Regions from separate parts of the Kitasatospora sp. NPDC058965 genome, predicted to be linked through region 1. Evidence: riboswitches for the same ligand, from Rfam matches in the RefSeq annotation. Region 1 holds a riboswitch; each other region holds the start of a gene.

Region 1 (7,283 bases):
CTTGCCGTCGGCGGAGTAGGCGTTGCGGAAGGCGGCGCCGTTGTCGACCTCGAAGAGGTACGTCCGGCCGGCGAAGCCGGGCAGGGCAGCGGTCTCGGTCATGGCGGGCGGAGTTCTCCTGACGGGCTGCGGAACGGGTGGGTGAGCAGGATCCAAGCTATCGGACCGGTCGTCCGGAGGGACAATGGTTCCGCGACACGCCCGCACCGGAGCGTGCCGGTCCCCCGGGCCAGCGGGTGGCCCGCCGGCAGGTCCCGGTCACGGGGCGGATCGGGAGGTCGACCATGCGCAAGGTAGCCGACTGCCGGGAGTTCCCCAGCGAGGCCAACTGCTCGCTGGTGATCAGCGGCACCGAGGACGAGGTCGTCCGGGCCGCCACCGAGCACGCGGTGTCGGTCCACGGCGAGACCGACAGCCCGGAGCTGCGCGAGCAGATCCGCGGCAGCCTCAAGGACGAACTGGTCCTGCAGCACACCTGACACCGCGGCGGGCGTCCCGGGCCTACGGAGAATCCCGTATGGCCCGGGACGCCCGCCGTCTGCTGGAGTGGGCACCGGGCGAGGACCCGCGCGAAGGAGGAGGCGGTCAGCATGCCCGTGGACGAGGACCGAATGATGGAGTTCCTGGAACGGGTGGTGACCGACGGCGGCGCCGCGGTGGCCGGCCTGTGCACCGCACTGGGCGACCGGCTCGGCCTGTACACCGCGATGGCCGGTGCCGGACCGATGACCTCGGCCCAGCTGGCGGACCGGACCGGTCTGCAGGAGCGGTACCTGCGCGAGTGGCTGGCCGCCCAGGTGGCCGGCGAGTACGTGGAGTACGACGCGGCCGCGGACAGCTACCTGCTGCCGGACGAGCACGCCGCGGTGCTGGCCGACCCGGACGCGCCGACCTACTGCGCCGGCTTCTTCACCATGCTGCAGGCGCTCTACGCCACCGAGGACGCCCTGATGGAGGCGTTCCGCACGGGCAACGGGGTCGGCTGGGAGGAGCACAGCGGAGCGCTCTTCTCCGGCACCGCCAAGTTCTTCCGCCCCGGCTACACCGGCGCCCTGGTGCCGGAGTGGATCCCGGCCATGAACGGCACCGAGCGCAAGCTCGCCGAGGGCGCCGAGGTGGCCGACGTGGGCTGCGGCTACGGCTACTCGACCATGCTGATGGCCGAGGCCTACCCGCAGTCGCGCTTCCACGGCTTCGACTTCCACGCGCCGTCGATCGAGCAGGCCCGCCGGCTCGCGCAGGAGAAGGGCATGGGCGACCGGGTCAGCTTCGACGTGGCGACCGCCCAGGACTTCCCGGGCACGGCCTACGACCTGATCACCTTCTTCGACTGCCTGCACGACATGGGCGACCCGGGCGCCGCGCTGACCCACGCCCGGGAGGCGCTGGCGGACGGCGGCTCCTGCATGATCGTGGAGCCGAACGTCTCGGCCGACGTGACCGAGAACGCCCACCCGGTCGGGCGCGCGGTGGTCTCGGCCTCGGTGGCGGTCTGCCTGCCGTCCGCGCTGGCCCAGCACGGGCCGATGGCGATGGGCAACCACGCCGGCGAGGACGCCATGCGCGACCTGGCCGACCGGGCCGGGCTGCACCACTGGAGGCTGGCCGCCGAGAGCCCGGTGAACCGGGTGTACGCCGCCAGCCGCTGAGCCACCCCTCGAACCGCTCGAGTTGGGCCGGGCGGTGCCGGCCGGGTTTGTCGGGGCCCGGCTTGACCCGGCCTCCCCGCAGGCGCACGCTCCAAGGGTGAGCGTGTCCGGGGAGGCCGGGTTGCGGCGCATCTGCGCGGTGATCGACCTGCTGCTCGACGCCGTCGACGAGGAGAGCCTGCTGCCGGCGCTGTTCCCGCTGCTGCTGCGCACCGTGCCCGGTGACGGGCTGACCTGGGCGGTCCGCACCCCGGCGGGGCGTGTTCCGCTGCACACCCCGCAGGGGCTGTTCGGTCCGGCGGCACTGGCCGGCTTCTACCGGAACGCGGCGGCCGACCCGCTCTTCCGGCACACGGACGTGACCGGCCCCGGGGTCCCGGTGCGCCGCTCGGACCTGCAGTCGCTGACCGACTACCACCGGCTCGGCACCTACCGGGAGGCGCTGCGCGCGGCGGGCGCCGAGCACCAGCTGGCGATGGCCTTCCCGGCCGGGTGGGCGCCGGCCGGGCGGCGCACGGTGGCCATGGTGGTGCACCGGTCCGGCAGCGACTTCACCGACGCCGACCTGGACTCGGCGGCCCTGCTGCGGGCCCGCCTCAGCCACGCGCTGGACCGGCTGTCCCCGCCCCCGCCGCCGCCCCCGCCGGGGCAGTTGACGCAGCGTGAGGCGGCGGTGCTGGAGCTGCTGGCCGAGGGGCTGACCGACCGTCAGATCGGACACCGGCTGGCGGTCTCCGCCCGCACCGTGGACAAGCACCTGGAGCACGCCTACGCCAAGCTGCAGGTGCACAGCCGGGTGGCCGCGGCCGCCCGCTGGCGGGCCGGTGGGCGCTGATCCGGGCCGGTTCCGGGCCGGTGTGAGCCAGATCGCGTTGATGACGATCTTCTCATCTGCCTAGCCTGCAGGCTGTCCGCCGCATCGGCGGGCCCAGCCGCCGGGACGCCGAGTCCTGCCTGCCCGGCGGTCGGCTCCCACAGCACCGGTACAGGCAGGAGCGGGGGACCCACAGCTCTTCGCCGTGCCCTCCCTCGCCGTTCGCGGGCGTGGGCCCGGCTCGGGGTGAAGCCGTGCACCCACGGCCGGGCCATCTTGCGGTCCGAACCCGACAGCTAACTCCGAAGGCGTCGCAAGAGGACCGCTCATGATCCGCTCTGCCACGCCCGCCCGCCTCGGGGTCGTCGCCGGCTCGCTCGCCCTGCTCGCCGTCCCGATGGTCGGCCAGGCCCAGGCCTGGTCCTGGGGCACCGCCCGGCCCGGCCCGGCGGCCACGCCGACCGTCAGCCAGGACGTGCTGACCCCCACCACCGCCACCGCCGGTGCCGCCACCACCGCCCAGCTGTCCGTGCACGCCGGCTCCTGCTTCACCGTGCAGACCCTGGGCGTCGGCGTCCGGGACGCGGCCGGCAACAACCTGGACTTCCCGGGGTCGCACAGCAACGTCCAGCTCTGCCCGTGGACCACCACGATGACCACCGGCAGCCGCAGCTTCCCGGCCGGCACGTACACCGTGTTCGGCTACTACCAGGACCAGGGCGGCGCCTGGCACAACCTGCCGAGCAAGCAGCTGACGGTCGGCGGGTCGGCCTCGACCCCGGCACCGGCCCCCGCGCCGCAGCCGACCCCGACCCCCGCGCCCACCCCGACCCCGGCGCCCGCGGCGCCGGTGGCCGGCAAGTCGCTGACCTGGTCGGACGAGTTCAACGGCCCGCTCGACAGCAGCCGGTGGAACACGAGCACCAGCAGTGCCTACAAGTACGGGACCCACAACCCGGACGACAACAAGCTCGACTGGATCGACCCGTCCGACGTCAAGGTCGCGGGCGGCACCGCCACCTTCACCGCCCAGCCGTCCAGCCACACCCTGGAGAACGGCAAGCAGGCCTGGACCACCGGCCTGCTGACCACCGAGGGCACCAGCGGGAACTTCAAGGTGAAGACCGGCGACTACGCCGAGACCCGGGTCCAGCTGCCGACCGGCAGCGGTGCCTGGCCGGCGCTGTGGACCTGGCAGAACGGCGGCAACGAGATCGACTCGTTCGAGTACCACCCGGACAACCCGAACCTGCTGGAGCTGACCAACCACGTCAACTCCGCGGTGAAGTACTACACCGACGCCTCCGCGGTGAAGGCCGGCCAGTGGGTGACCATCGGCACCTACTACGGGGCCACCTCGGTGGACTGGTACGTCAACGGGGTCAAGGTGTTCTCCGACGGCACCGGGGTCGGCGCCAACTGGTCGGCCAACCTGATCCTCAACCTGTCGGTCACCGCCGGCCAGTACCACCCGGGCCCGGTCGGCTCCGCGCCGATCAGCTTCGCGGCCGACTACGTCCGCGTCTACCGCTGACGGAGCGCCGTCCCGGTCAGCCGACCCGGATCAGGTAGGACGCGGAGTCGTTCGACCGGTCCGGGTCGGCTGCCGTGTGCACCGTGACCCGCCCGCCGCGCAGGGTTCCTGACGCCCCGTCGGACACCCGGACCGGGATCAGCGCGGTCGCGGAGCGCAGCGGGGGCAGGCCGGCGCCGAAGGTGCAGTGCACCAGGTGCCCGCCCGCCTCCGCCCGGCAGTTCTCGGGGAAGTACGGTCCGACCGCCGCCGCGCCGGCCGGGACCCGGACGGTCACGGTGAACTCCCCGGCCGGCCCCGGGCCGTGGTTGGCCACGAAGGCGTGCACCGTGGTGGTGCCGCCGGGGGCCACCGGATCCGGGTCCAGCGGGACCACGAAGAGGTCGGCCCCGCCCGCCCGCGGGGCGGCCGCCGCCGGAGTTGCCAGAGCCAGTGCGCCGACCAGCGGCAGTACGAGCAGCCAGGTTCGCCTCATGGTGCGAGGTTAGGCACCGGCGCGCTCAGGCCGCGAGCGCCTCGCCGAGGCGCTGGGAGATCTCCCGCATCACCGCCACCAGGCCGGCGCCCCCGGCCTGCTCCTCCAGTGCCCGGATCCGCGCCTCGGGGCCGGACACGGAGAGCGCCGTCGGGGTGGGCGCGCCCGGCACGGCCACCGCGATGCAGCGCACCCCGATCTCCTGCTCCTGGTCGTCCACCACGTAGCCGACCTCGCGGGCGTGGGCCAGTTGGGCGAACAGCCGGTCCACGTCGGTGACGGTGAACTCGGTGTGCGCGGGCAGCGGTTGGGTGCCCAGCACGCCGCGCGCCTCGTCCTCGGGCAGCTGGGCGAGCAGCGCCTTGCCGACCCCGGTGCAGTGCGGCTGCACCCGGCGGCCGACCTCGGTGAACATCCGCATCGAGCGCCGCGACTGCACCTGGCCCACGTAGACCACCTCGCCGCCCTCCAGCACGGCCAGGTTGGCGGTCTCCCCGGTGGCCTCCATCAGCTCGGCCAGGTACGGCCGGGCCCAGTTGCCGAGCAGTCGGCCAGCGGTCTCGCCCAGCCGGATCAGCCGCGGGCCCAACGTGTAGCGCCGCGCGGTGTCCTGGCGTACGTAACCCTGCTGTGCGAGGGTACGAACCAGACGGTGGATGGTCGGCATCGGCAGGCCCGAGCTGCTGCAGAGTTCGCTGAGGGTGGCCACGCCGCCGGCGTCGGCGAGGGCCTCCAGCAGCTGGAAGGCGCGCTCGACGGACTGCACGCTGCCACTGCTTCGGTCGGGGGCGGGGGAGCTGGCCACCGGCGTTCCCTTCGCTGTCGGGGGAGGAGTAGAGTCCCGGCGATCCACTCAACAAACCGTTGAAATTCTGTATCGCGGAAACTACTCTCCACCTTACAGAATCCAACTCGCCAGTAGGTGGGTCGGTACCGAGGGAAGCCGCCACCGCGGCTCCCTACAGAGTTCAACCGTCCAAGGAGTGTCCACCCCATGGCTACAGACCAGGGACCTTCCAGCCAGGGATCTGCCAGCTCTCGGCCGGGGGCTTCCCCGGGCGCCGCCACCGCTCCGGTCGTCACCCTGGCCGGTCCGCGCGTTCCCCGGTCGGAGGAGGTGCTCACCCCGCAGGCGGTCTCCTTCGTGGTCGGCCTCCACCGGGCCTTCGAGGGCCGCCGCCAGGAACTGCTCGCCCGCCGCCACGCCCGCCGCGCCGAGATCGCGCGGGCCGGCACCCTCGACTTCCTGCCCGAGACCGCCGAGATCCGCGCCGCGGACTGGCAGGTCGCTCCCGCACCGCGGGCGCTGCAGGACCGTCGGGTGGAGATCACCGGTCCGACCGACCGCAAGATGGTCGTCAACGCGCTCAACTCCGGCGCCAAGGTCTGGCTCGCCGACTTCGAGGACGCCACCTCGCCCACCTGGCACGCGGTGGTGACCGGCCAGGTCAACCTGATCGACGCCTTCGAGGGCCGGATCGACTTCACCTCGGAGCAGGGCAAGGAGTACCGGCTCAAGCCCGCGGCCGAGCTGGCCACCGTGGTGGTCCGCCCGCGCGGCTGGCACCTCGACGAGAGCCACCTGCTGGTCGACGGCGTGCCGGTGGCCGGCGCGTTCTTCGACTTCGGCCTGTACTTCTTCCACAACGCGCAGCGGCTGCTGGCCAAGGGCGAGGCCGACCCCAACTCCGGCCCGTACTTCTACCTGCCGAAGACCGAGAGCCACCTGGAGGCCAGGCTCTGGAACGACGTCTTCACGCACGCGCAGCGCGAGCTCGGCATCCCGCACGGCACCGTCCGGGCCACCGTGCTGATCGAGACGATCATGGCCGCCTTCGAGATGGACGAGATCCTCCACGAGCTGCGCGACCACGCCGCCGGGCTGAACGCGGGCCGCTGGGACTACCTGTTCTCGATCGTGAAGAACTTCCGCGACGCCGGGGAGAAGTACGTCCTGCCGGACCGCAACAGCGTCGGCATGACCTCGCCCTTCATGGCCGCCTACGCCCGGCTGCTGGTGCAGACCTGCCACCGGCGCGGCGCGCACGCGATCGGCGGGATGGCCGCCTTCATCCCCTCCCGCAAGGACCCCGAGGTCAACGCGGCGGCGCTGGAGAAGGTCAAGGCCGACAAGGACCGCGAGGCGGGCGGCGGCTTCGACGGCTCCTGGGTGGCCCACCCGGACCTGGTCCCGGTGGCCCGGGCCAGCTTCGACGCGGTGCTCGGCGACCGGCCGCACCAGAAGGACAACCCCGGCTCCACCGAGCCGGTGACGGCGGACCAGCTGCTGGACATCGCCGGCGCCGGCGGGTCCTGCACCGAGGCCGGGCTGCAGAACGCGGTCGCGGTCGGCCTGCGCTACTGCGAGGCCTGGCTGCGCGGCCTGGGCGCGGTCGGCATCTTCAACATGATGGAGGACGCCGCCACCGCCGAGATCTCGCGCTCGCAGATCTGGCAGTGGATCCACAACGGCGTGGTGCTCGCCGACACCGGCGAGAAGACCACCCCCGAGCTGGTGCGCCGGCTGGTCTCGGAGGAGCTGGACACGCTGCTGGCCGAGCTCGGTGACGAGGCGTACGCGGCCGGCCGGTGGGCCGAGGCGCGCGAGCTCTTCGAGCAGGTCTCGCTCGCCGAGGACTTCGTCGACTTCCTGACGCTGCCAGGCTACGCACTGCTCGGCTGACCCGGTTATCGCCAATCCGTACGGTCCACCGCGGCGACTGCGCCCCGGTGGACCGTGCGCTTTTCCAGAAGGAGTTCCCCCTTGACGGTCCGCATGTTCCTCAACGGCCAGGCGATGCGCGGCGGCGA
Region 2 (7,283 bases), on a different contig from region 1:
GCGGACGAAGCGGCTGTTCTCGCGCATCGTCCCCGACTCGCGACCCTCCCGGAAGGAGGCGCGGAACTCCACCGTGCCGCTCTGGTGGAACGGCCCGCCCTCCGCGCTCCCCAAGATCTCCAGGCGCTCCCAGCGCAGCTCCGGCGCGAAGTCCAGCGTGCGCGGCCGGGTGTCGGGGTGCCAGGTGCGCAGCAGGTAGGCCTCGTCGCGCACCGCGAAGGCCGAGTAGCGCGAGCGCATCAACTGCTCCGCGGTGCTCGCCGGGGCGAGACCCCGGTGCAGCCTGCCGCAGCAGTCGGCGTAGGCGGCCGGCAGCCCGCACGGGCAGTCGACCGGGAGGGCGGGGGCGGTGCGGCGGCTGGTGCGTCGGGACATGGCCCCATTCTGACGGGCCGTGTCCCGACGCGGGCGCGCGGGTCAGGGGAGCTGGAGCTGCTGGCCCGGGAAGATCAGGTCGGGGTTGGTGCCGACCACGCCGACGTTGCCCTGGTAGAGGCCGTCCCAGCCGTCCAGGTGGTGGGCGTAGGCGATCCGGGACAGGCTGTCGCCGCTCTGCACCGTGTAGGTGTGGTCGCCCGGGGCGCCGGTCGGGTCGGGTGCGGTGGGCGCGGCCGGGGCGGGGGCCGACGGGGCGGGCGCGCCCGGCGCGGTGGGCGCGGCGGTGGCGGTCGGCGCCGGGGTGGTGCCGGGGGCCGTCGGGCTCGGGCTGGCCGGGGCGGGGGTCGCCGACGCGGTCGGCTGGGCGGGCGCGGGGGTGGCGGGTGCCGGCGTCGCGGTGGTGGGCTGGGTCGGGCTCTGGGTGCCGGTCGGCGCCGCGGTGGTGGGCGTGCTGGGAGTGGCGGGCGTGGTCGGGGTGACGGGCGCCGCGGGGGTCAGGGCTCCCGGCGCGGTCGCGCAGTTGCCCCAGGCGGTCGGCCCGAGGTCCGACAGCATCTGCTCGGCCACCGCGATCTGCTGCTCCCGGGTGGCGTGCGAGGGCACCGAGGCGTACTGGTCGCCGCCGTAGGCCAGCCACTGGCGCAGGGTCAGGTGCAGGCCGCCGTAGTAGCCGTCCCCGGCGTCGGCGACCCAGTTGCCGGCGGTCTCGCACTGGGCCACCGCGTCCCACTGGGTGGGCTCGGCGGCGTGCGCGCCGGTGGCGGTGAGCAGGGGGAGTGCCAGGCCCGCGCCGACGACGGTCGCCGTGGCGACCGCCTTGTCGGCCTGGGTGGGGCGGCGGTGGCGGCCGGGGCCGGAAAACACCATGCAGATGTCCCTCTCCGCACGCCTGCGAGGTGAGCTGTCGGGTTCGGGCCCAGAGAGTGGTCGGCCCGGCCGTCCCGTGCGGGACGGCTTCACCCCTAGCCGTGGGAGACGGCGTCGAAACTGGGTCCCCCGCCCCTGCCCAGAGGAGTCGTCGTGGTCCCGGGGGCGCGGTGGGCAGGATTCGGCGTTCCGCGTTCGGGGGCCCGGTGCAGTCCGGGTTGCCAGGGAGACTAGACGGATCATCATTCCGATAACAAGCTCGCATCGCATACGTCACACCAGCATCACCGAAGTCGTGCAGGAGAACCGCACGCTCCCTCAGCTGCCGGGGGGTCTGCGGACGGTCCGCGCACGGCCGGTGGGCGTGCACGTGCGCCGAGCCACCGTGCCTCCGGGGGCGGAAGGCACGGGGACTCGGCGCCCGTGGTCCAGGAGCTTCTTGAGCTGTCCCCGAGCCTGGCAGGTTCGGGCCGGCAAATCAACAGGTGTGGATGTGATTGCCGTTCAGATTCACATCAGCGAAGACCGATTGGGCCGGACGGATGGTCGCCGGTGACCCGCACCGGCGCGGGTCACGGCCCGGGCCCGGGAGCTGGGGCAGCGTCAGCAGCGCTCCTGTCGTCCCGAGAGAGGCCGCGCAGCCATGGTGTCCCTGTCCGGGTCCACAAGCAGTAAGGGCCGTCACGCGCTGCGCCGGGAGGTGGGCCTGGTCGGCCTGCTCTGGGCCTCGGTGGGCGCGATCATCGGTTCGGGCTGGCTGTTCGGCGCCGAGAAGGCGGTCAAAGCGGCCGGCCCCGCGGCGCTGCTCTCCTGGGGCATCGGGGCGGTGGCCATCGTGCTGCTGGCCCTGGTGCACGCCGAGCTGGGCGGCCTGTTCCCGGTGGCGGGCGGCACCGCCCGCTACCCGCACTACGCCTTCGGCGGCTTCGCGGGGATGAGCTTCGGCTGGTTCACCTGGCTGCAGGCGGCCACCATCGCGCCGATCGAGGTGCAGGCGATGCTGGGCTACGCCCGCCACTGGCACTGGGCGGACGGCTTCCAGAAGCACGACGGCACGCTGACCGCCTCCGGCTTCGCGGTGGCCGCCGCGCTGCTCGCGCTCTTCGTCGCCATCAACTTCCTGGGCGTCAAGTGGCTGGCCCACACCAACAGCGCCGCGACCTGGTGGAAGGTGGCGATCCCGGTGCTGACCATCGTGGTGCTGGGCGTCAAGGAGTTCCACGGCAGCAACTTCACCTCGCACGGCTTCGCGCCGTTCGGCGCCCGCGGGGTGCTCTCCGCGATCAGCACCAGCGGGGTGATCTTCGCGCTGCTCGGCTTCGAGCAGGCCATCCAGTGGGCCGGCGAGAGCACCCACCCGCGCCGCGACATCCCGCGCGCGGTGCTCGGCTCGGTGCTGATCGGCAGCGTGATCTACCTGCTGCTCCAGGTGGTCTTCATCGGGGCGCTGCCGGTGTCCAGCTTCGCCAACGGCTGGGGCGCGCTGGACTACCCGGGGATCAGCGGCCCGTTCGCCGGACTGGCCTCACTGATCGGCCTGGGCTGGCTGGCCACCGTGCTCTACATCGACGCGATCATCTCGCCCGCCGGCACCGGCCTGATCTACACCACCTCCAGCTCCCGGATCACCTACGGCCTGAGCCGCAACGGCTACGCGCCCGACGCGCTGCAGAGCACCGACCGGCGCGCGGTGCCCTGGGCCGGCCTGCTGATCGCCTTCGTGGCGGGCGTGCTCTGCTTCCTGCCGTTCCCCAGCTGGCAGCGGCTGGTCAGCTTCATCACCTCGGCGGTGGTGCTGATGTACGCCGGGGCGCCGCTGGCCTTCGGGGTCCTGCGCAAGCGGTTCCCGACCCTGGAGCGGCCCTACCGGCTGCCCGCCGGCGAGGTGATCTCCCCGCTCGCCTTCGTGGTGGCGGGCCTGGTCATCTACTGGTCCGGCTGGGACACCCTGTGGCGGCTCGGCGCCTCGATCCTGCTCGGCTACCTGCTGCTCGGCTCCTACGCCTGGTACGCGCGGGCCAAGGGGCTGCCCAACGCGCCCCGGATGGACTTCCGGGCCGGGCAGTGGCTGCCGGTCTACCTGGTCGGCATGGGGGTGATCTCCTGGCAGGGCCAGTTCGGTGTCGGGGCCACCAAGAACCTGGGCCTGTGGTGGGACATCGGGCTGGTCTCCGTCTTCTCGCTGGCCATCTACTACTGGGCGCTGGCGGTGGCGCTGCCGGTCGAGGAGATCGAGCGGAACATCTCCGACGTCGAGGTGCTGGACGCCGGCGGGCACTGACCGGCGCGTGAAGTTGGCCGCGGCCCGGAGCGCCGCGGCGGCGGCGGACGGCCGGTCGGTACAGGATGGTCGCAGGTAGACCGGGCGAGGTGGACGACTTTGGACGACTCCCGCTTCCCGTTCCTCGACGGCGTGGCAGGGGTGCTGGTCGACGGCGGTGGCAGGATCCTGGACTGCACGGCCGCGGCCGAGCGGGTGCTGGCGCTGCCCGCGACCGCGCTGCGCGGGCGGCCGGTGCGCGAGCTGCTGGCGGGCCCCGCCGAGGGCGGCCGGGACGGCGAGCCCGGGCCGGGGGCCGGCTGGCTCGGCCGGGCCACCGTGCGCACCGGCGACGGGCAGGTGGTGGACGTCGAGCTGCGGGTGCTGACGCTGCGCGCGGCAGCCCCCGGGGACCGCTCGGCGGCCCGGTTCGTGGTGCTCGGCGCACCCGGCGAGACCGCCGACCGCTGGCAGCAGGACCAGGCGTTCTCCCGCGAGCTGTTCCTGCAGGACCGGTTCGGGCTGGCGGTCTTCGACGAGGAGCTCAACCTGGTGCGGACCAACGCGCACCTGCTGCCGTACTCCGGCATCCCCACCGACCTGCGCGGCACCAGCCTGCGCGACCTGCTGCAGCCGGTGGACGCCGAGGCGGTCGAGGCGCACCTGCGCGAGGTGCTGCGGACCGGGCAGCCGCTGGTGCTGGCCGAGGAGCTCGCGCGCACCGTGGTCGACCCGCGCAGCGGGCGGATGCTGGCGATCTCCGCGTTCCGGTTGCAGGACCCGGAGGGCCGGGTGATCGGCGTGACCGCGCTGTTCAGCGACATCACCGAGCAGTACCTGGCCCGCCGACGGCTCGCCCTGCTGCACGAGGCCACCGCCGCGGCCGCCCACTCGCTCTCGGTCGGCGAGAGCGCGCAGCACCTGGCCGCCGTGCTGGCCCAGGGCTTCGCGGACGCCGCCGTGGTGGAGCTGGCCGCCGCCGTCTTCACCGGCGGGGAGCCGCTGCCGGACGCCGACGGCCGGCTGCTGCTGCGCCGCACCGGGGTGGCCGGCCCGCCCGAGGCGGTGCCCGCCGCCGGGGACACCGTGCTGGTCGGCGCGGAGGGCGACACCGAACCCGAGGACCCGGTCGACGCCTGGAGCATCCGGGTGCCGCTGGTGGCCCGGGGCGTGCTGCTCGGCCGGATCTGGGTGCGGCGGGACCGTTGGAAGGACGCGTACGAGGAGGACGACCGGGTGCTGATGCGGGAGATCGCCTCCCGTGCCGCGCTGGCCCTGGACAACGCGCGCCGCTACACCCGCGAGCACCGGGCCGCGATCGGTCTGCAGCGCAGCCTGCTGCCCCCGGCGGTCAGCTCGGTGGCGGCGGTCACCACGGCCAGCGTCTACCTGCCCACGGACACCGCGGGCGGGGTGGGCGGGGACTGGTTCGACGTCATCCCGCTCTCCTCGGCCCGGGTGGCGCTGGTGGTGGGCGACGTCACCGGGCACGGCCTGCACGCCTCCGCCACCATGGGCCGGCTGCGCACGGCGGTGCGCACCCTGGCCGACCTGGAGCTGGAGCCCGAGGAACTGCTGGTCCACCTGGACGACCTGGTGGCCCAGTTGCTGGTGGAGTCGGCCCTGGTGGCGGACATCGACGAGGAGGCCCAGTTCGCGGTGGGCGAGACCGCGGCCGACCTGCCGCAGGGCACCGAGCCGGTCACCTTCGGCGGCACCTGCCTGTACGCGGTCTACGACCCGGTCGCCCGGGTCTGCACGGTGGCCAGTGCGGGCCACCCGCCGCCGGCCGTCGCGCGCCCGGACGGCAGCGCCGACTTCCTGCCGGTGGTGCCCGGGCCGCCGCTCGGGGTCGGTGGGCTGCCGTTCGAGTCGGCCCGGGTGGAGCTGCCGCCCGGGAGCGTGCTGGCGCTCTACACGGACGGCTTGATCGAGCGCGGCGAGGGGGACATCGACGCGGGCATGGCGGAGCTGTTGCGCCGGCTCGCCGTGGTGGCGGGGGAGGAGCAGCCGCTGCGGGAGGCGGGGCAGCAACTGGTGGCCGGTCTGCCGCCGACCCGCCTGCACGACGACGTGACGCTGCTGCTGGCCCGGACCAAGGCGGTGCCGGCCGACGACACGGCGGTCTGGTCGGTGGATCCGGAGCCGGCCGCGGTGGGCCGGATCCGGGAGGCGGCGACGGCGACGCTGGTCGAGTGGGGCCTGGCCGACCTGACCTTCACCACCGAGCTGGTCCTCTCCGAGCTGGTGACCAACGCGATCCGGTACGCGGGCGGGCCGGTGACGGTGCGGCTGATCCGGGCCGACACGCTGACCTGCGAGGTCTCGGACGGCAGCGCCACCCAGCCCCGGATGCGGCGGGCCCGGCTGACGGACGAGGGCGGGCGCGGTCTGTACCTGGTCGCGCAGCTGACCAACCGCTGGGGGAGCCGGTACACGCCGGCGGGGAAGACGATCTGGACGGAGCAGGAGCTGCCGCCGGGGTGAGGCGCGCCCGGGGCGGGGCTGCCGATGCCGGGCCCCGGGCAGGAGCAGTCCCCGGTAGGTCGGGGATCGGTCCTGCGCGTCCCTGCCGTCGCTCGGGAGCGTGCTGTCGATCCGGCCTGCCGGGGGCCTGGCCAGGCCTTCGACATGGGAGTCGCTCGGACGGACGGTGAACGTCTCCACCGGCGGTGCGGCCCTCGCCTCTGTCTGGTGTACCTGTCAGTCTAACTCCGAAACCGCCGGTCAGCGGCGGTGTCCCGGGGATTTCTGCACCGGCTGCGTCAGAACGTCCAGCGGGTCGGCGTGCCCGTGAAGTCCTCGTCGGAGAGCGCGAAGACGGAGTCCGGGACGACCCGGAAGGTGGCGTTGACCGCCGGGTCGAGGAAGTCCGCGGCGTAGGCGGTCGCGTACTTCTCGTTGAGCGCGGCCAGGAAGTCCGCGATCGCCGGCGCCTCGGTGACCACCCCGGCCGTACCGTCGAGCACCACCGGGTGGTGGGCGTCGTCGGTGGCCACCGTGCAGGCCGGACCGGCGGCCAGGTTGCGGTACTTGCGCGACTGCACGCTGCTGCTGAACCAGAGCGCCTCGCGCAGCCAGACGCCCCAGACCGGCATCAGGTGCGGGCGCCCGTCCGGGCGCACGGTGGCGACCCAGTACTCGTGCGAGTCGGCGAGCCTGCGCTCGGCCCAGAACCAGGGCAGCAGTCCGCTGCCGCCGTCCGCCGGGAGGATCCCGTACCCCGGCATGTGCGGTCGGGCGCTGCGGCGCGGCGGCACGGGGTCATCCGGCCGGGCTCGGGGCCGGGGAGGCGGACGCCATCGGTCAGTTGCCGCCCATCGCGGCCTTGGCGCGGGCCGCCATCTCGGCGGCCGGCACGTCCTCGACGTGGGTGGCGACGCTCCACCGGTGGCCCCACGGGTCCTCGAAGCTGCCGGTCCGGTCGCCATAGAACTGGTCGTTCACCGGCCGCAGTTCCTTCGCCCCCGCGGCCAGTGCCCGGGCGAAGACCGCGTCGACGTCCGGCACGTAGACGTTGAGCAGCACCGGGGAGCCGCCGACCCGCTTGGGGCCCACGGCGCCCGCCTCGGGGAATTCGTCGGCGATCATCACCACCGAGTCGCCCAGCTGCAGTTCGGCGTGCCCGATCCGGCCGTCCGGGCCGGTCATCCGGTCGCCGCGCTGCTGCAGCCCGATCACCGAGGCGTAGAACTCGATCGCCGCGGCGGCCCCGTCCACGAAGAGGTAGGGCGAGACGCGCGGGTAGCCGGCCGGGATCGGCTCGACGTCGGGCATG
Region 3 (7,283 bases), on a different contig from region 1:
CGGGGCATGCTCAACCGGCTCGGCCGCGACCAGCGGATGCGCCTGCGCGCCGCCGTGGTGGCCCAGTTGCTCGCGCCGGACGGCATCCCGGACGCCTCGGACCGCCGCTGGGTGGCCGAGCGGATCCTGGCCAAGCTGGACGCGATCGGCCAGGTCCCCACCCCTCGTCCGTCCGGCGTCTGAGCGGCGCCCGACGGTCAGTCGGCCAGGGCGGCGCGCAGCGCCGCCAGCTCCTCGGCCCGCAGCCCGTGCCCGAGCAGGTACGCCTCCACCGAGCCGTGCTGCTCGCGGATCCGGTCCAGCACACCGGTCAGCAGCTCGGGCCGGGCCGGGTTGGAGACCCGCAGCCGCCCGCGCTCGTCCAGGTACTCCACCGGCCCGTCGTCCAGGCCGAGTCCGGCGTTGGAGGCCAGGTAGTCGGCCAGGATCTCCTCGTCCGGCACCCCCAGCAGGTCCAGCAGCACCGCCACGGTGACCCCGGTGCGGTCCTTGCCCACCGCGCAGTGCACCAGCGCGGGCAGCGCGCGCGGCTCCAGCAGCCGGCGGACCACGGTCACCAGCACCGGGCCGGCGGTGTCGGCCAGCAGCCGGTAGATCTGCGGCAGCGGCTCGTCCCGGTGGTTGGCGTCCTGCGGCAGCATCGGCAGGTTGACCACGTCCAGCTCCAGCTCGTGCAGCCGGGCCGGCCAGTGCGCCACCTCGGCCGGGTCGCGCAGGTCGATCACGGTGCGCAGGCCCAGCTTGGCCAGTGCCCGGGCGCCCTCGGCGGTGAGCTGGTTCAGGGTCGCGGAGCGGTAGAGCAGTCCGGGGCGGACCTCGCGGGCGTTGCGCAGTCCGGCTATCTGAAGATCAGTCATGACAGGGACGGTAGCGACGGTGCCGGGCGAGCGCGAGGACGTATCTGCGCCGTCCGTCGCCGGGCACCCGGTGCACCCGCAGCTCGCTGCGGATCCCGCGCCGCCCGAGCGCCTCGCGCAGCTCGGCCAGGTGCGGGCTGCGCCGGCCCGCACCGTCGTGCAGCGGGTGGACCAGGACCGTGCCGGCCGGGTCGGTGACCCGGACCAGCTCGTCCAGGGCGGCCAGCTGGGCGGCGGGCGGGAAGAGCTCGGGGTAGGCGAAGAGCAGGTAGGAGCTGAGGGTGAGGGCGAAGCTGCCGTCCGCGAAGGGCAGCCGGGGCAGCGCGGCGGCCACGTAGTCCGCGGGGTGGGCGGCCCGGTCGGCGGCGAACAGCCCGCGCGCCCGGTCCCAGCTGCGCAGGTACCGCTCGTACGGGCGGTACCTGGCCGGCTGGTAGCGCTGCGGGGCGGCGGTCATCGCCGCGGCCATCGCGCCCCGGGCCCGCTCGGCCCCGGCGAGCAGTTCGGCGGCCGGCCGGGCGTAGGCGGGGTCGGCGGCGACCACCCGGCAACCCAGCCCGCGGGCCTCGGCCACCAGGGCGGCCGCCCCGCCCGGGCAGTCCAGCACCGGCCCGGGCAGCCCCCGCAGCCCGGTCCGGCTGAGCCCGAAGAGCGCGCAGTACTCGTCCAGCGGACGGGAGGTGATCAACACGGCCCCAGCCGACCACGCGCCGGGGCCGCCCGCATCCCGGGCGCTCAGCCGGCCAGCAGTCCCCGGGCGGCGGCGCGGGAGACGCTGGTGAGCCAGTGGGTGAGGCGGACCGAAAGGAGGAGCAGCAGCAGGCCCAGCAGGCAGGCGCCGGCCACCTGCCAGAACGAGGCGAGGTAGTAGGAGTGGTGCACGCCCGCGCCGTCGTCGTAGTCGGCCACCTGCAGCCCCGGCCAGCCCACGTAGCGCGGGTAGACCCAGGTGTAGGCGGGCAGCAGCGCCAGCGCGAGCCCGACCGACCAGAAGGTGACGCTGACGCAGAAGCTGAACACGTGCCAGGGGAACATCACCACCTGGTACGCCACCGCCTTCCACCCGGCCGCGTCCCGCAGCCCGGCGGTGATCCGGGACCAGAAGCCCGGTCCGGCGGCCCGCACCGGGGCCGGCGCCGGCAGCCGCTCCCCCAGCAGCCGGGCCACCCGGCCGCGCTCCACCGCGCCGAGCCCGCGGGCGCAGGCCAGCAGCAGCGCCAGCACCGGCAGGCCGAGCGCGGTCACCAGGGTCCCGGCGCCGAGCGCGAACAGGGTCAGCACCCAGCAGAAGCCGACCGCGGCGACGGGCAGCGAGCCGGCGACGTAGGCCAGCTCCCGGGAGGCCTGCCGGGCCCGGGCCCGGCCCCTGCTGCCGGCGGCGGGCGGGTCGTAGTCGTGGAGGTCGGGTGCCGTGGTCGAGGTCATGCCCCCAATCTGCCCGCCGGCCCCGGCCGCCGGGAATGGCGCTGCCCGGCGGACCCGGGGTGGGGTTAACCCCCCTGCGGCCGCCACTCGTGTGCGAGCAGCGAGTACTGCAGTGCGTCGTGCCAGCTCTCCCGCAGGTAGAGGTCGTCCCGGATCCGGCCCTCCAGTTGGAAGCCGACCTTGCGCAGCACCCGGGCCGACGCCAGGTTGGCCGGGTCCAGCCGGGCCGCCAGCCGGTGCAGGCCCAGCTCGCCGAAGCCGAAGCCGCAGAGCAGCCGGGTGATCTCGGTGGCGTAGCCCAGGCCCCAGGCGTCGCGCCGCAGCGCGTACCCGATGAAGGCGGCCTTCTGGCTCTCCGCGCCCTCGACGCCGAGCACCGCGTTGCCGAGCGGGACGGCGTCCTCGCCCTGCTCGGTCAGGGTGACGGCCAGCCGGAAGACGGTCCGCGGCTCCTTCTCGGCCTCCTCCAGGTAGAGGGCGACCTGGTCGGCGCAGTCCTCCCGGTCGCGCGGCTCGAACGGGAGGTAGCGCGCGGTCTCCGGATCGCCGAAGATCGCGTGCAGCGCGTCGATGTCGCGCGGCACGTGGTGGAACTCACGGATCGTCAGCCGTGGCCCGGTGAGCAGGACGGGGTGCATGGCAGGTACGGTAACGGCCGCGCGAGCGGTTACGGTACCTGCCATGGACACCGAGGACCTGCGGCTCGCCCCCCGGCCGCACACCGCTGAGCTGCTGCGTTGGGCCGAGGAGCAGGGCCTGGAGCCGGTTCCCGAGGGCCCGCTGAACGCGGTGCTGACGCTGCTCGAACTGGGTGACGCCAAGGTGTACGAGGGCGTCCCCGAACTCACCTCACCACTGCTGCAGGAGCTGCTGTACGAGCGGATCCACCTCTACGTGCAACCCGGCCCCGGCCAGGACCCGCTGGCCTACGGCGCGGCGGTGCGGCTGCTGATCGACCACCAGCGGGCGGCCAAGCGGCTCAACGCCAAGCGGCAGCAACGGCTGCACGAGGAGGCGCAGTGGCAGGGCGAGCTGCTGGCCGACCTGCTGCGCCGCCCGCACCTGCTCACCTGGCCGCGGCTGTACGCGCTGCTGCTCTGGCAGCACGGGGTGGACACCGCCGACCCGGCCGCGGTGCGGGCCTTCCTGGACGGCTACCGGGCACTGGCGGAGCCGGAGCGGCTGGCGCTGCTGGCCGGCCTCGACCGGCTGGACCAGCCGGAGGGCGCGGCCGGCTGGACCGAGGGCGTGCTGCTGGCGATCGGGATGGCCACCGACGGCGGCCGGCTGCTGGTGGAGAACCGGTTGATGCAGCGCAGCTACCGCAACCTGGCCGGACTGAACGCCCTCGGCCTGCCGATGCCCGAGGAGCTGGCCGGCGACTACCCGGCCTTCGAGGCGGCGGTGCAGGCCGAGGCGCTGCGGCTGCTCGGCGAGTGGACCGTCCCCGGCCTGCCCGAGCTGCTGCTGACGGAGTACCGGGACCTGGCCCCCGAGCCGGACGGGGACCAGGTGGACCAGTACGTGATCGACCGCGGCCTGGTCGAGCTGCCCGACCTGGCCGAGTGGGACGGGGACGCTACAGCGTGACCCCGCCGGCCGCCAGCCACTGCGCCGGGTCCACCGGGGCGCCGCCGCCGGGACGGACCTCCAGGTGCAGGTGCGGGCGGGTGGCGCTGCCGGTGGTGCCGACCCGGCCGAGCTCCGCGCCGGCGGCCACCGGGCCGGCCGGGACGGTGATCGAGGCGAGCTGGCAGTACCAGATCTCGGTGCCGTCGGGCAGGGTCTGGATCACCCGGTAGCCGTGCACGCCGGTCCAGCCGGCCGAGCTGACGGTGCCGCCGGCCACCGCGAGCACCGGGGCACCGGCCGGGGCGGCCAGGTCCAGGCCGGTCTGCAGCTGGGCCCACGGCGAGGCGGCGGCGGCCAGCGTCCAGGCGGCCAGCGGGGCCTGCAGGTCGAGCGGGGCGTCGGTGGACTGCGGGGCGACGGCCTGCACCGGCTGGACCACCTGCACGGCCTGCAGCGGCTGCACGGCCGGGGTGGACCGGACCGGCGGGGCCGGCTGGGGCTGCTGGGCGGCGCGCTTGGCGGCGGCCTCGTGCGCGGCCTCCAAGCGGGCGGCCTCCTCGGCGGCGGTGCGCTGGTCGGCCTGCTGCTGGATCCGGGCGGCCAGGGCCAGGCCGGGGTCGGCGCCCTGCGGGCCGCTCTCCTCGGTGGCGACCATGGCGGGCGCGGGCGCGGCGGCCTGGGCGGCGGTGGCGCCGATGCCGGTGGTGGCGCCCAGCGCGGCGGCCATCGCGGTCACGCCGAGCACCGGGGAACCGGGGCGGGACTGGCGCGGCAGCCGGTGCCGGGAGTTCTCGTCGGTGGTGCCCGGGTGGTCGAGCAGGGCCGGGGTGTGCGTCGACGCCACGGAGGCGTGCTCCTTTCCTTCCGTCTCGCCTACCGGGTTAGCTGACGGGTTCGGAGCAGGAAGGTCTCCTACGGACCGGTGCGGGCCGGTCCGATTCACCCCAAGGAACGGTGGTTCCCCGGCTCCCGGGCCGCCCTTCGGACGGCCCTGCGGATTAGGCGACGGCGCACGGTGCCGTCTGGGTACGGCGTTGCCGACCGCGCTGCGTTATTGAAATTTAATCCCAGAGGCCCGCGATTCCAAGCGCTCCCCGCGGGATTGTCGCAGCCTCACCTTGAGTGTCCGGTTGAGTACACGTACTCAGGTGCCGAGGGCCGGAGTTGGCGATTCTTCAGGCATGACTTCTCCAGTGTTGCCGAGAACCACCTCGGCCTACTACGTGCAGGCGGTCCTCTCCTTCGCGCTCGCCGCCGGCGGCCTCGCGCTGGGCATCGCCTACCTGCCGGTCAGCGCCTGGATGCGGGCCTTCCTGGCGCTCGGCCTGCTCTACACGGTCACCTCCGCCTTCACCCTCGCCAAGGTGATCCGGGACCGCCAGGAAACCGGCGAGCTGGTGAACCGGGTCGACCAGGCCCGGCTGGAGCGGCTGCTGGCCGAGCACGACCCGTTCCGGGTCGACGGCTAGGCCCGGGCCGCCCGAGGGACTTGACGGCTAAGGCTATTAGCCATAGCTTTGTGGATGTCGGCAGCGGCCGGCACCGCCGAAGGTCCGTCAGTCCAGGAGGAAGCCGTGCACACGCTCACCGCCCCGCAGACCCAGTACCTGCAGCTCCCCGGCGGCACCATCGCCTTCGACGACACGGTCGAGGGCACCGGCCACCCGGTCCTGCTGCTCCCCGGCATGCTCGACTCCCGGGCCTCCTACCGGCACCTGCGCCCGCTGCTCGTCGCCGCCGGCCGCCGGGTGATCACCATGGACCTGCGCGGCTTCGGCGAGTCCTCGATCGACTGGGACGACTACAGCCCGGCCGCCGCCGCCCACGACGCGCTGGCCCTGCTGGACCACCTGGGCGTCGAGCAGGCCGTGCTGGCCGGCAACTCCTACACCGGCGCCAGCATCGTCAAGGCGGCGGCCCTGGCCCCCGAGCGGGTGGCCGGCCTGGTGCTGATCGACGCGTTCGTCGAGAACGTGCCGCCGACCGTGCTGGGCCTCGCGATGCTCCGCCTGCTGGGCGCGGCGCTGCTCGCCTCCCCGAAGGTGTGGGGCTACTACCTGAACAAGATGGCCTACCCGGGCGGCGCGACCGAGGAGATCGCCGCCTACAACGCCGGCCTGGTGGCGGCGCTGCGCACCCCGGGCCGCAAGCGGGCCACCCGCGGCCAGGTCGGCGGCAACGCCGCGCCGGAGGGCTGGTGCGAGGGCGTCGAGGTGCCGACCCTGGTGCTGATGGGCAGCAAGGACCCCGACTTCCCCGACCCGGAGCTGGTGGCGGACCGTCAGGTCAAGGCGCTGAACGGCCGTAAGGTGATGATCCAGGGCGCCGGCCACTACCCCCACGCCCAGTCCCCGCAGGCCGTCGCCGACGCCGTGCTCCCGTTCCTCACCGAGGTGGCCTGATGCCCCGAGCCGGACTCAACCCCGACGCCGTGGTCGACCACGCGCTCGCGCTGATCGACGCGGAGGGCCCCGACGCCCTCACCCTGGCCGGCGTGGCCCAGCTGGCCGGGGTGGCCGCCCCCTCGCTCTACAAGCACGTGCCCGGCGGCCTGGCCGGACTGCGCCGGCTGATCGCGATCCGGGTCACCAAGGACTTGGCCGCCCGGCTGCGGTCGGCGACCGACGGACTGACCGGCGACGCCGCGGTGGAGGCGCTGCTGCGGGCCTACCACGGCTTCGCACTGGAGCACCCGCGCCGCTACGCCGCACTGCCGCAGGCCCCCTCGGCCGCCGACGACGAACTGCTCGGGGCCGCCACCGCCCTGGTCGGGGCGATCTTCCAGGTGCTGGAGGGGTACGGGATCGAGGACTCCGAGGCGGTGCACGCGACCCGCACCGTGCGCGCGCTGGCGCACGGGTTCGCCGCCCTCACCATCGGGGGAGCCTTCCAGCTGAGCGAGCAGTTGTCGGTGACCCAGGAGCGCATGATCGCGGTGCTCACCGCCGGGCTGCGCGACTGGCCGACCGGCCGGGTGTGACCCAGCCCCTGGCGGGCCGGGCCGGTCGTCGGACAGGATGCGGTCGATGGACCGCTGAGCCGCTGGAGGGCCGCATGACGAAGCCGAGCACCGCGCCGGGCACCGCCGCGATCCCGCGCCAGCGCGCCGGGCGCGCCGCACCGGCCGCCACCGGGTACCCGCCGGCCGAGCCGCAGCCCACCGGTTGGGCCGCCGTCCGCCGCACCCTGGCGATCCTGCGCGGCCTGGTCTCGATGCGCAGCGTGCCGGCCCGTCCGCAGCGCCACCACGACGAGTGACGCTCCGGGCGGCGGGCTGACGCCCGCACCGACCGGACCACTCCGCCGTCGCCGCCTCCCGGCCGATCCGCACCGGACCAAATAGGATATTCAGCACCAAAGTGCGGCAGCTGGGCCGCCCGCCCCCGGAGCGGAAGGGCCCGTGATGGATCGCAGTCCGTCGTCCGACCA
Region 4 (6,014 bases), on a different contig from region 1:
GAGAGGTGGGGGAGCGGCCTACGGGCGCGACTGGCGAGCGGGGATCAGACCCGGCCGGCGAAGTCCGGGGTGTAGTTCGCGATGGTCTCGTACTTCACGCCCGCGCTCGGGTTGGCGGCCTCGACGTACTTGCCGCCACCGATGTACAGGCCCACGTGGTACACGCCCGAGGCGCTGCCGTTGTTGGACCAGAAGAGCAGGTCGCCCGGCTGCAGGTTGTTCAGCGAGACCCGGGTGGTGGCCGCGGCCTGGTCGGCGGCGACGCGCGGGATGGAGATGCCCGCGTTGGCCATCGCGGCCTGGGTCAGGCCGGAGCAGTCCCAGCCGCCGTTGCCGGTGCCGCCCCAGATGTACGCCTGGCCGACCTTGGACTCGGCGAAGGAGATCGCCGCGGCGAACGCGCCGGAGGCCGGCTGCGCGGCAGCGGTGGCGCTGGTGGTGCGGACCGACGGGGCGGACGGGGTGGTCGCCGGGGCGTCGGTGCTGTCGTCGTTGCCGGCCGGCGCGGCCGGGGCCGGGGTGGCGACCGAGACGGTGCCCAGGACCAGCTGCTGGCCCGGGTAGATCCAGTCCGGACCCTGGGGCAGCGCGGCCTTGTTCAGGTCGTACAGCTTCTGCCAGCCGCCGTCCACGTGGTGGCTCTGCGCGATGGTGGACAGCCAGTCACCCTGGACCACGGTGTAGGTCTCGGTCTTGGTGGTGGTGGCCGGCTGGGCGGCCGGGGCCGCGTCCTGCGAGGCGGTGTGGCGGCGGTCCGAGTGGCTCTGGGCGGTGCCCTGCCAGGACTGCGAGCCGCTGTTCTGGGACTGCTGGGCCGGCTGGGCCTGCTGCTGGGCCGGGGCGCTGGTGTCGACCTGCGGGGCGGCGCCGCCGCGGGTCAGGCCCGCCTCGACGGAGCAGACCGGCCAGGCGCCGGGGCCCTGGTCGGCGAGGACCTTCTCGGCCACCGCGATCTGCTGGTCCTTGGTGGCCAGGTTCGCCTCGGAGGCGTACTGGTGGCCGCCGTAGGCCGCCCAGGTGGAGGAGGTGAACTGCAGGCCGCCGTAGAAGCCGTTGCCGGTGTTGATCGACCAGTTGTTGGTCGACTCGCAGGCGGCGACCTTGTCCCAGACCGAGACGGGGGCGGCGGAAGCGGTGGTGGCGGTGATGCACGGCAGCGCCAGGCCGAGGCCGAGCAGACCGGTGGCGGCGATCGCACGCTTGGCGTTGCGAGCGGGACGGTTCGTTGCGGTCGTGGGCAGCATGAAGACGCGTTCCTCTCCTACGCCTGCGAGGTGAGCTGTCGGATTCGGGCTGGAGTTGCCCGGCCGTGCTGAGCACGGCTTCACCCCTAGCCCGGTGCTCCGGTCGATGACCGGCGCCCGGGCGGCTTACCTGGTTCCCCCGCTCCTGCCGTGGTGCGTTTTCGCGCTGCCAGCAGTGCCGGTGGCAGGACTCGGCGTCCGGCCCGCTGGGTCCGTGTGACCACGAACGGGGAGCACGTTAGACAGGCATAAGTTGATTCCGCAAACAGCTGTGAGCGCGGTCACACGGGCTTCACTAACCTCACAAGATCGAGGATCATGCACAGCTGATGCACCGTCGCCGAACGCATGGGCAAGTGCCCCCACCTGCCGTGCAGTTGCCGCCGTTTCAGGGTGACGGGCCGTCGGCCCGAGGGGCCTTCACAAAGCCTTCACGACGTCCGTTTCCGGGCCCGCCGAGGCCCTGTCGGGGTCCGCCCCGGGGGTGCAGTTACCGTTTCGAGACCAAAGTCGACTCGCCCTCAGATGTCCGTTTTGCCCCCGGGTTGGCACTCCGTCAGCACCCGCAGGCCCGCTCTGCCGGCCTGGGTCGGCACCCGTCGGCCCGCCCTGCCGGCGCGCGTCGGCACCCGTCGGCCCTGTCCCGTCGGCCCCGTCCCGTCGGCCCTGTCCCGTCGGTCCGCCCTGCCGGCACCCGTCGGTCCGGCCCGGACCGGGCGGCCGGGAACGACGCAGGCCCCGCGGCCGCCCAGGGGCGGCCACGGGGCCTGCGGGGTCCGTCAGTGGTGGATCAGGCCTGCTCGGCCGCCTCCGCCTGCTCGACGGCCTGCTCCGGCTCCTCCTCCAGCGGCGGCGGCAGCAGGGCCGGCAGCACGGCGAGGTACGTCGAGGCGGCCAGCTGACCCACCGTGGGGTAGGCGCCGACCGGGGCCGCGCTCGGGCAGCCGGTCTCCTCGGTGGCGGCCAGCAGCAGCTCGGCCGAGACCTCGGGGCCGATCACCAGCGGGGCCAGCGCCGGGCGCTGCGCACCGGTGGCGCGCAGGTGCTCGACGGCGGCGGCCACCGAGCCGGGCACGTCCAGGGCGGCGGCGACCACCGGGACGGCCAGGCGGGCGGCGAGCAGCACGCCGGTGATCCCGGCGGCCGCCGCCGCGTCCTCGCCGCCGGCCGTGGTCAGCACGACGCCGTCGGCGGCGGTGGCGATGGCGAACAGGCGGGCCCGGTCGGCGCGGGCCAGCCCGGCCTCGGACAGCCGGACGTGGACCGCCTCGGCCAGCAGCGGGTGCGGGCCGAGCGGGTCGGTGACCACGGCGCCGGCCTGGGCGGCCAGCTGCTGCAGGTGGCCGACGTAGGCGTGCGGGCCGGGCAGCAGCGGCACCAGCACCGGTGCCGGCAGGCCGGCCTCGGCGGCGGCGACCAGCAGTTCCTCGACGGTCGGGCGGGGGCGATCGGTGACCGGCGAGTACTCGACCGGCTCGCCGGCCTCGCCCTCGGCCCGGTCGGCGGCGTCGGTGGCGGCCTCCGTGCTCGCGGCGCTGCGCAGCCAGCCGGCCACGACCTCGATGCCCGGCTGCTCGCCGCGGATCACCGAGACCAGCTCGTCCACCACGGCGACCGTCTCCGGCGTCGCCTCGGCGGGGACGGCGAGCACCAGCGTCGGGGCGCCGACCGGCACCTCGGGGCGCTCGGGGCGGCGGTGGCGCCCCCGTGCACGGGAGCCGGGCGTGCGGACGGGCAGCGGGGCGCCCGGGATGGCTGCAGTGCTCATGGCGCAGAATCGTAGGACATGGCCGCGATCACTCCGCATCCGGCTGCCGCTCACGGCCTCCGAGCCGGACAAGTCGGCCGAATTCCGGCAGTTCCTCGACCCGGCCGGGCAGATGTGACGGAGTGTGAGGGTCTCGCTGCGAAGTTGATCACGAGTCCTCACTGTCAACGGGTTGAACCGGCCAGGCTCGTTGTGCGTCCAACCCACCAGCGGTGACGGTCGCCCAGCTGATTCGCCCTCATCTGTCCCGTTCTGCCCGGCAGCAGACCCCTCCCAGGGGGCACTCTGTCACCTCGGGTACAAGTGCGTGCACGCGCAAAATCACATGCCGATGCACGTGCATTAGCGTTATCATTACGACAAGTAAGGCATTCGCGCTGCCCATACGAGCCGGAGGCGGCCGGCGGTCGGAGCGGACGAGCGCCGAGCGGTTCGATCACTCCAGCGCTCTCTGGGAGATTCCTATGCACCACACGTACAACGGCATGGCGGCCAGCGACCTGGAGGGCGTGGTCTGGCAGAAGAGCCGGCACAGCAACTCCAAGGGCAACTGCGTGGAGTTCGCCGCCCTCCCCGGGGGCGCCGTCGCCATGCGCAACTCCCGCTTCCCGGACGGCCCGGCACTCGTCTACACCCGGGACGAGATCGAGGCCATGCTGCTCGGGGTGAAGGACGGCGAGTTCGACCACCTGGTGGCCTGACCCGGGCGGCGCGAGCACGGGACCAGGAGACGCCGTCGTGGTGGCAGCCGCGACGGCGTTCGGCATTGGGCCGGCCGCGGTCGAACGCCGGGCCCGGTCGGTCGAACACCGGCTGCGGCGCGGGCGGGGACTCCCACGGGAACGACGGAACGCCGCGCCAGGGCGCGGCGTTCGGGGCATTGCGGAAGGCTCCTAGGCGGAGCGGCGGTGGCGGCCGATCGACCCGAGGTCGGGTATCAGTGAGGCGCCGGCCATGGACGGGGTGTCAGGGGCCTGGAAGAGCGCCCAGACCACCTTCCCCGTCCCCGAGGCCAGCGGGTGCCAGCCCCAGGAGTTGCTGAACGAGTCCACCAGGTGCAGGCCGCGGCCGGACTCGGCGACGAAGTCGGCCTCCCGGGTGACCGGTCCCGCGCTGCTCGGATCGCTGACGGCGCACACCAGTTGGGGAGCCCGGTGGACCAGGCTGATCCGGATCGGCAGTCGGCCGTCGGCGCTCTGTCCGGGGCCGGCCTGGATCGGGAAGCCCGGGCGCCCGACGCCGCCCGGCAGGTCCGCGGAGGTCGGCTCGCCGATCGCGTGCCGCAGTGCGTTGGTCACCAACTCCGAGGCCACCAGGGCCACGTCGTCGAAGAGGTCGTCGAGGCCCCAGCGGTGCAGGCTGGTCCGGGCGAAGTCGCGTGCGGTGCGTACCGCGTCATAGCGAGGGGGGAGCGTGCAGGTCGCCACGTCAGGATCGACGGCCACAGCCGTACCTGTGCCCATGAAGAGCTCCTCCCATAAGGGGGCGGACACGGCTGGACCCGGCGGGGTCATGCCGGTCACCTCCGACTCGCTCGGCCGCTTCGCCAGCGCCGCGACCAAGTGCGTGGGGTCGACAGCGATGCCCGCGGGACTGCCACAGGGGGCGTGCAACTGCACGTGCACCATCGTGCTCTGTGCTCACGGCGGATGCAAGAGTCGATTCACGTGCAGTCGGCTCATTGGCATATGCAGACGCCGGATGCACGTGCATCTGCACATGCTGATGGACGTGCCGATGGACGTGCCGATGCAAAATTGATAGATCCTTGTGCCATCACGGGCACTGTGAGCGGCCGGATAGTGGCAGACTGTGCCCTGTTTCCCCGAGGCGGAGGTTCCCACGGCATGACCACAGCGCAGCCAGGCGGCGGCGGTTCCATGGTGCGCCGAATCCTCCTGGGCTCCCAGCTGCGCCGGCTGCGGGAGGCACGCGGTGTCACGCGTGAGGACGCGGGCTACCAGATCCGGGCCTCGGAATCGAAGATCAGCCGGATGGAGCTGGGCCGGGTCTCCTTCAAGGAGCGCGACGTCGCCGACCTGCTCACGCTGTACGGCGTGACCGACGGCGAGGAGCGCGAATCGCTGCTCGGCCTGGTCCGCGAGGCGAACAAGTCCGGCTGGTGGCACAGCTTCAGCGACGTGCTGCCGGGTTGGTTCCAGACCTACGTCGGCCTGGAGGAGGCGGCCTCGCTGATCCGCACCTACGAGGTGCAGTTCATCCCGGGCCTGCTGCAGTGCGAGGAGTACGCCCGCGCGGTCTTCGGGCAGAGCCGCCCGGTGCTCAGCGAGGAGGAGATCGACCGCCTGGTGGGCCTGCGCCTGCGCCGGCAGAAGCTGCTGACGGAGGGTCAGGGCCCCAAGCTGTGGGCGGTGATCGACGAGGCGGCGCTGCGCCGGCCGGTCGGCGGCCCCAAGGTGATGCGCAGCCAGTTGCAGTACCTGATCGACATCTCCGAGCAGCCCAATGTGGTGATCCAGGTGATGCCGTTCCGGTTCGGCGCGCACGCGGGGGAGAGCGGGGCGTTCAGCATCCTGCGCTTCCCCGAGCAGGACCTGGCGGACGTGGTCTACCTGGAACAGCTGACCAGTGCGCTCTACCTGGACAAGCGCGACGACGTGGACGCCTACGTCCAGGTGATGGAGCGGCTGTGCGTGGACAGCCTCACCCCCGAGCGCACCGTCGAGCTGCTCGGCTCGATTCTCAACGAGGCCTGATCCGCCGGGCGTCCACCGCCGGCTACTGCGGCTGCCGTATCCGGTGCCCGCCGGTCGGCGGATCGGCCTGCGGCGGTCTGCCCAGGTGCCAGGCCAGCCCGTAGCGGGCGAACAGGTCGGCGCGGATCGGCGGCAGCGGCGTCTGCGCCCCGGGCAGCAGGACGCCGATGCAGCCGCCCATCAGCGCGCTGCGCAGCACCGCGTGTTCGGCCACCGGGTCCGCGGCGCCCCAGTCGGCGAGCACCTCGCGCAGCAGGGCGCCGAGCTGCTGCTGCTCCGGGTCCT

Evidence for each region. Region 1 has a riboswitch for cyclic di-AMP ahead of ACFW1A_RS17340 (hypothetical protein). Riboswitches for the same ligand answer to the same signal wherever they lie in the genome.
Region 2: another riboswitch for cyclic di-AMP. It lies ahead of ACFW1A_RS33700 (transglycosylase family protein); the one in region 1 lies ahead of ACFW1A_RS17340 (hypothetical protein).
Region 3: another riboswitch for cyclic di-AMP. It lies ahead of ACFW1A_RS10720 (M23 family metallopeptidase); the one in region 1 lies ahead of ACFW1A_RS17340 (hypothetical protein).
Region 4: another riboswitch for cyclic di-AMP. It lies ahead of ACFW1A_RS36785 (transglycosylase family protein); the one in region 1 lies ahead of ACFW1A_RS17340 (hypothetical protein).

The regions. Positions count from the first base shown of each region.
Region 1 is NZ_JBHYKG010000090.1:16,764-24,046, forward strand. It holds gene ACFW1A_RS17320 (hypothetical protein) at 1-102, opposite strand, end outside; gene ACFW1A_RS17325 (DUF1059 domain-containing protein) at 285-479, shown strand; gene ACFW1A_RS17330 (class I SAM-dependent methyltransferase) at 591-1,649, shown strand; gene ACFW1A_RS17335 (response regulator transcription factor) at 1,747-2,484, shown strand; cyclic di-AMP (ydaO/yuaA leader) riboswitch at 2,618-2,788, shown strand; gene ACFW1A_RS17340 (hypothetical protein) at 2,792-3,997, shown strand; gene ACFW1A_RS17345 (hypothetical protein) at 4,014-4,472, opposite strand; gene ACFW1A_RS17350 (IclR family transcriptional regulator) at 4,498-5,238, opposite strand; gene aceB (malate synthase A) at 5,467-7,155, shown strand; gene ACFW1A_RS17360 (gamma-glutamylcyclotransferase) at 7,237-7,283, shown strand, end outside.
Region 2 is NZ_JBHYKG010000313.1:1,792-9,074, reverse strand. It holds gene ACFW1A_RS33705 (YchJ family protein) at 1-375, opposite strand, end outside; gene ACFW1A_RS33700 (transglycosylase family protein) at 418-1,245, opposite strand; cyclic di-AMP (ydaO/yuaA leader) riboswitch at 1,251-1,409, opposite strand; gene ACFW1A_RS33695 (APC family permease) at 1,889-3,526, shown strand; gene ACFW1A_RS33690 (SpoIIE family protein phosphatase) at 3,626-5,992, shown strand; gene ACFW1A_RS33685 (pyridoxamine 5'-phosphate oxidase family protein) at 6,271-6,765, opposite strand; gene ACFW1A_RS33680 (VOC family protein) at 6,812-7,282, opposite strand.
Region 3 is NZ_JBHYKG010000045.1:21,822-29,104, reverse strand. It holds gene ACFW1A_RS10750 (hypothetical protein) at 1-183, shown strand, start outside; gene ACFW1A_RS10745 (tyrosine-protein phosphatase) at 198-857, opposite strand; gene ACFW1A_RS10740 (hypothetical protein) at 850-1,548, opposite strand; gene ACFW1A_RS10735 (sensor domain-containing protein) at 1,593-2,282, opposite strand; gene ACFW1A_RS10730 (GNAT family N-acetyltransferase) at 2,348-2,920, opposite strand; gene ACFW1A_RS10725 (hypothetical protein) at 2,964-3,872, shown strand; gene ACFW1A_RS10720 (M23 family metallopeptidase) at 3,862-4,698, opposite strand; cyclic di-AMP (ydaO/yuaA leader) riboswitch at 4,710-4,869, opposite strand; gene ACFW1A_RS10715 (YiaA/YiaB family inner membrane protein) at 5,036-5,323, shown strand; gene ACFW1A_RS10710 (alpha/beta fold hydrolase) at 5,429-6,256, shown strand; gene ACFW1A_RS10705 (TetR/AcrR family transcriptional regulator) at 6,256-6,834, shown strand; gene ACFW1A_RS10700 (hypothetical protein) at 6,909-7,112, shown strand; gene ACFW1A_RS10695 (SpoIIE family protein phosphatase) at 7,258-7,283, shown strand, end outside.
Region 4 is NZ_JBHYKG010000399.1:230-6,243, forward strand. It holds gene ACFW1A_RS36785 (transglycosylase family protein) at 45-1,244, opposite strand; cyclic di-AMP (ydaO/yuaA leader) riboswitch at 1,252-1,410, opposite strand; gene ACFW1A_RS36790 (sirohydrochlorin chelatase) at 2,035-3,012, opposite strand; gene ACFW1A_RS36795 (DUF397 domain-containing protein) at 3,477-3,713, shown strand; gene ACFW1A_RS36800 (ATP-binding protein) at 3,906-4,475, opposite strand; gene ACFW1A_RS36805 (helix-turn-helix domain-containing protein) at 4,860-5,729, shown strand; gene ACFW1A_RS36810 (TetR/AcrR family transcriptional regulator) at 5,752-6,014, opposite strand, start outside.